DNA from 2 places in the Paraburkholderia sp. BR13444 genome. Region 2 is predicted to be linked to the other one. Evidence: predicted binding sites of a transcription regulator. Region 2 holds the regulator's gene; the other holds the start of a gene.

Region 1 (3,082 bases), on a different contig from region 2:
GCGCCGGCGAGCGGCGCGCTCGCGGCTTCGGGCGCGCTCGCGTTCCACGGCAGCGGCGTGGCCGAGAAGGAACTGGGGGGAAGAGGGGGTTTCGACGGTACGCCGGTCGACGCACCTTTGGCCGCCGGCGGATGACGCGGCGGAATCTGCGACTCGTGGGCCATGTTGACCCCGGTCACGCGGTTCGCCTCGGCGTAGCACATCGCGTTATCGATGCTGCGCTCGTAAGGGCTCTGACTTCGGATCGGATAGGTGACTGGCCGCCACGCGAACGCGGCAGTGCTCGTCACCAATAGCGTCAGTACGGTATATGTTTTAAATGCCATCGCAGTCACTCCCGCAGCGATGTCTCGCCTTTTTGTGTTTGATTTCGTGTCGTGTTCGAGCTTGTTGTCGATGCCTGGCGCTCGTGCTTCTGTCGCGGCCTGCCGATAGGCCGTGGCGTTGCGGTGCTCGTGCCACGGCTCCCCGGAAGGGCACGTCGCAAATGCCGCTTTAACGAGCGTAGCACCGCGGCTTGGCCGCGCGATGCATCGAATAGCGCGCGAAAACGCCATCGTGCAGTGCAATCAGGACACAATCGGCGAGGCGGCGTTGAAGATCGGGACAATCCCTGGTCGCCACGAAGGATCGTCAGGAGTCGAAGATGAAGAATCCATCGTATCCCTATCGACCGCTTTGCGCTGCGCTTTGTTTGTCGATGCTGTCGCTCGCGCCGCTCGCGAGCGGCGCGAGCGACGCCAACATGAGCGCGGAGACGGCGGGCGAGCGGGCGAGTTTCGCGCAGGCGTTTTGCGGCGTGTCGCCCGAGCGCATCGGTGACTATAAGGAGCGGCTCCGAAAGGTGCTGACCGGAGCGACCGATTTCGATCAGCACTGGGACGCGGGCTGGCATCGCACCGACGACACCAATAGCCAGATGAACGCACTACGCGAGCGAGACCCGAAGGAATTCGCGGCGCGTATCAAGGTCAATTGCGAACGGCTCAAGTGGATGGCAGGTAACGCGTTGCGCCCGCCTGCGCAGAAGTGAGTCGAACCATGCTCGATCGGACGGGGGTTTTCCCTGGAAATCGCAGATCCGACGGTATCGAGTACGGTGCGTGGCTGCTGTTTGTCTGCGATAGCGCCCCTTCGTCGTGCGGCGACAAGCCGCAAATCTCGCCGCAAGTATTTGTTTTTGCTCGGGTTCGCAGCTCAGACGCATGATTGCGCCGGCGCGCCTGCACCGCGCCGGTCGTGCAAAACCTCGCCCGCAGCGCCGCTGTTCCCTACTTCTTGAATTTGTCACTACCCGTCCATATAATTAGCACTCGCTGCACGAGAGTGCTAACAACATCTCCGGTTGGCTCGTCCAGCCGGGTTTTCTCAGCGTTCTTCAGTCTCAATCAGAGAGGAGTATGTATGAACCTTCGTCCTTTGCATGATCGCGTGATCGTCAAGCGTCTGGATCAGGAAACCAAGACCGCGTCGGGCATCGTGATTCCCGAAGCCGCAGCGGAAAAGCCGGATCAAGGTGAAATCCTCGCAGTCGGCCCGGGCAAGCGCGACGACAAGGGCGCAGCGATCGCCCTCGACGTGAAGGTCGGCGACCGCGTCCTGTTCGGCAAGTACGCAGGCCAGACCGTCAAGGTCGACGGCAACGAACTGCTGGTGATGCGCGAAGAAGACATCATGGCCGTTGTGCAGAAGTAAGCGCAAAGTCGCTACTTCCCCGGTTATATCCAAAGTATTCAAGGAGTTAGAAGATGGCAGCTAAAGACGTCGTATTCGGTGATTCCGCCCGTGCCAAGATGGTCGAAGGCGTGAACATTCTCGCCAACGCCGTGAAGGTCACGCTGGGTCCGAAGGGCCGCAACGTGGTTCTCGAGCGCAGCTTCGGCGGCCCGACGGTCACCAAGGACGGTGTGTCGGTCGCAAAAGAGATCGAACTGAAAGACAAGCTCCAGAACATGGGCGCGCAAATGGTCAAGGAAGTCGCTTCCAAGACCAGCGACAACGCAGGCGACGGCACGACGACCGCTACGGTTCTCGCGCAATCGATCGTCCGCGAAGGCATGAAGTACGTCGCATCGGGCATGAACCCGATGGACCTGAAGCGCGGCATCGACAAGGCTGTTGCAGCCGCAATCGAAGAACTGCGCAAGATCAGCAAGCCGTGCACGACCAACAAGGAAATCGCCCAGGTTGGCGCGATCTCGGCGAACAGCGATTCGTCGATCGGCGAGCGCATCGCTGAAGCAATGGACAAGGTCGGCAAGGAAGGCGTGATCACCGTCGAAGACGGCAAGTCGCTGCAAGACGAGCTGGACGTCGTCGAAGGTATGCAATTCGACCGCGGCTACCTGTCGCCGTACTTCATCAACAACCCGGACAAGCAAGTTGCCGTGCTCGACAACCCGTTCGTGCTGCTGCACGACAAGAAGGTGTCGAACATCCGTGATCTGCTGCCGGTTCTGGAACAAGTCGCGAAGGCTGGCCGTCCGCTCTTGATCATCGCTGAAGACGTCGAAGGCGAAGCGCTCGCAACGCTGGTCGTCAACAACATCCGCGGCATCCTGAAGACCGTAGCTGTCAAGGCACCGGGCTTCGGCGATCGTCGTAAGGCGATGCTGGAAGACATCGCGATCCTGACCGGCGGCCAGGTCATCGCAGAAGAAACCGGCCTCACGCTCGAGAAGGCAACGCTGGCTGAACTGGGCCAGGCGAAGCGTATCGAAGTGGGCAAGGAAAACACCACGATCATCGACGGCGCTGGCGAAGCAGCGAACATCGAAGCTCGCGTCAAGCAAGTGCGCAAGCAGATCGAAGAAGCGACCTCGGACTATGACCGTGAAAAGCTGCAAGAACGCGTTGCCAAGCTGGCAGGCGGCGTTGCAGTGATCAAGGTCGGTGCTGCGACCGAAGTCGAAATGAAGGAAAAGAAGGCACGTGTCGAAGACGCACTGCACGCAACGCGCGCAGCTGTGGAAGAAGGCATCGTCGCTGGCGGCGGCGTCGCGCTGATCCGTGCGCGTACGGCGATCGCTGGCCTGAAGGGCGCAAACGCCGATCAGGACGCAGGTATCAAGATCGTTCTGCG
Region 2 (3,082 bases):
GGCGAAGCATGGAGGTCGTCGGGTAGCTTGGATTCGGGTGGCGGCCGCGGCGGCGTGGGCTTGAAAGCGCCGCTTACGGCCTCGGGTCTTCTTCGTGCGACGGGTACTCGTGCCAGTGCAGCTTCTTGCGCAGCGTCGCGTAATAGCTGTAGCCGACAGGATGCAGCATTGGCACCGTGTGACGCGAACGGCGCACCTCGATCGTGTCGCCGAGCTCCAGCGACGTGAACGACTGCATGTCGAAATTGACGTTCACTTCGCGCCCGGAAACGATCTGGATGCTGACCTTCGAGTCGTCCGGCAGCACGATCGGCCGGTTCGACAGCGCGTGCGGCGCGATCGGCACGAGCACGAAGCCCTGCAATTGGGGATGCAGGATCGGCCCCTGCGACGACAGCGCGTACGCAGTCGAGCCGGTCGGCGTCGCGACGATCAGGCCGTCCGAGCGCTGGTTGTACATGAAGCGGCCGTCGACCGACACGCGCAGCTCCGCCATGCCCGAAAAACCGCTACGGTTGACCACCACGTCGTTGAACGCGAGCGCGTGATAAATCGACGTGCCGTCGCGCACGATGCGCGCTTCGAGCAGCACGCGCTCCTCGCGCTCGAAATTGCCGGACAGCATTTGCGGCACGATCTCGCGCATGTCGGAGATTGGAATGTCGGTGATGAAGCCGAGCCGTCCGTGGTTGATGCCGATCAAGGGCGTGCGATATGGCGCGAGCTGGCGACCGATGCCGAGCATCGTGCCGTCGCCGCCGAGCACCACGGCGACGTCGGCGCGCGCGCCGATCTCGGCGGGACGCAGCGCCGGATAGTCGGTTACGCCGATTTCGGCGGCGGTGTCGGCTTCGAACACGACTTCGAGGCCGAGCTTCGCGATGCACGCGGCGAGCGCGGTCAGCGGCTCGCCGATGCCTGGCGTATTGCTGCGCCCGACGAGCGCGACGGTCTTGAACTGGCTGGTCACTTGCATGCCGGCATTACACCATAGGTAGGGCCTGAAAAGAACCGCAGGCCAACCCGGTAGCGGGCCGACGCACGCGGGGCGTCTGCGCATGTCGCGATTATCGTTAGAATGGTGAAGACCCGATGACATGCGCGCCCGCTGACGGCGCCGCATTTGCCGGGAGCGGGCGCCGCGGGCGCTCGCGGCTGCGATGCCATTGAGCTAAAATTTTTCCTCATGCTAGATCCTCGCGCACAAACCCTCCTCAAAACGCTGATCGAGCGCTACATCGCCGAAGGTCAGCCGGTCGGCTCGCGCACGCTGTCACGTTACTCGGGCCTCGAGCTGAGCCCGGCCACGATCCGCAACGTGATGTCGGACCTCGAGGATCTGGGGCTCGTGATCAGTCCGCACACGTCGGCGGGGCGCATTCCGACGCCACGCGGCTACCGTCTGTTCGTCGACACGATGTTGACGGTCGAGTCCGCCGCCGACGAAGAAGCGGTGATGCGCGCGGTCAAAACCACGCTGCAGGTGGGCGAGCCGCAGAAGATCGTCGCCGCGGCGGCGAGCGTGCTGTCCAACCTGTCGCAGTTCGCCGGCGTGGTGCTCACACCGCGCCGCAGCCACGTATTCAAGCAGATCGAATTCATGCGCCTGTCCGACAAGCGCATTCTGCTGATCATCGTGACGCCCGAAGGCGACGTGCAGAACCGCATTCTCGCCACCCAGCGCGACTTTTCGCCTTCGCAGCTGGTGGAAGCCTCCAATTACATCAACGCGCACTTCGCGGGCCTCTCGTTCGACGAAGTGCGCCGCCGCCTGCGCGAGGAAATCGACGAGCTGCGCGGCGACATGACCTCGTTGATGCACGCGGCCGTTACCGCGAGCACCGACGAATCCGATACCGGCGAGACCGTGCTTATCTCCGGCGAGCGCAATCTGCTCGAAGTCGCCGATCTTTCGTCGGACATGGCGCGCCTGCGCAAGCTGTTCGATGTGTTCGACCAGAAGACCAGCCTCCTTCAGTTGCTCGACGTCTCGAGTCACGCGGCGGGTGTACAAATTTTCATTGGCGGCGAATCGACGCTGGTGCCGATCGAGGAAATGAGCGTCGTCACCGCGCCGTACGAGGTGAACGGCAAGATCGTCGGCACGCTCGGTGTGATCGGACCGACCCGCATGGCCTACAACCGCGTGATTCCGATCGTGGACATCACCGCGCGGCTGTTGTCCATGACGCTTAGCCAGCAGTAGTCCTCGCGCTCGGCGGCGGCGCCGCCGTCATCGCAGCCCGTGCCGGCCATGATGCGCGAACGGGCGGCGTCTGCCAATCGTCCGAATGGCCAGGGCCCCGCGGCGCCGGGCCGAACCCGCGCCGCTATAATGAATCTCCATTGAATCGACTCGCCGCGTGAAGCGGTGACTTCTGCTGCCTATGCGCTTCGACCTCGAGCGGCCATCACAGAACGCCACGTCGCATCGCGTCGCCGTGTTGCTGATCAACCTCGGCACGCCAGATGCGCCGACGCCGCGCGCGGTGCGCCGCTATCTCGCGCAGTTCTTGTCCGATCCTCGCGTGGTCGAAATTCCCGCGCTGCTGTGGCAGCTGATTCTGCGTCTGCTGATCTTGCCGTTTCGCGGCCGCAGCTCGGCGAAGAAGTACGCGGCGGTGTGGATGCCTGAGGGCTCGCCGCTGCGCGTGCACACTGAAAAGCAGGTCGAGGGCTTGCGCCATCTGCTGCAAGTCAACGACTACACGGTGCTGGTCGACTACGCGATGCGCTACGGCACGCCCGGCATTCCGGCAATGCTGAACCAGCTGAAGCTCGCCGGCACCGAGCGCGTGCTGCTGATGCCGATGTATCCGCAGTATTCGGCGTCGACCACCGCGACCGCGTTCGACGAAGCCTTTTCCGCGCTCAAGCGCATGCGCAACCAGCCGGAAATCCGCACGGTTCGCCAGTACGCCGATCACCCGGCGTATATCGCGGCGCTCGCCGCGCAGGTGCGTCATCACTGGCATCTGCACGGCCGCCCTGATTTCGCGGCGGGCGACAAGCTCGTGCTGAGTTTCCACGGAGTGCCCAAGCGCACGCTCGACCTCGGCGACCCGTATCACGAGCAATGCCA

Evidence for each region. Region 2 encodes HrcA, which represses chaperone genes, less so after heat shock. Its sites were predicted from a motif close to TTAGCACTCNNNNNNNNNGAGTGCTAA; they were not measured.
Region 1: the regulator HrcA is predicted to act here: its motif matches at 1,307-1,333, upstream of groES (co-chaperone GroES).

Annotation. Positions count from the first base shown of each region.
Region 1 is NZ_JBFPKM010000019.1:86,345-89,426, forward strand. It holds gene AB3X95_RS33950 (hypothetical protein) at 1-326, opposite strand, end outside; gene AB3X95_RS33955 (hypothetical protein) at 647-1,033, shown strand; gene groES (co-chaperone GroES) at 1,405-1,695, shown strand; gene groL (chaperonin GroEL) at 1,749-3,082, shown strand, end outside.
Region 2 is NZ_JBFPKM010000008.1:362,837-365,918, forward strand. It holds gene recN (DNA repair protein RecN) at 1-10, opposite strand, end outside; gene AB3X95_RS23880 (NAD kinase) at 74-976, opposite strand; gene hrcA (heat-inducible transcriptional repressor HrcA) at 1,187-2,206, shown strand; gene hemH (ferrochelatase) at 2,388-3,082, shown strand, end outside.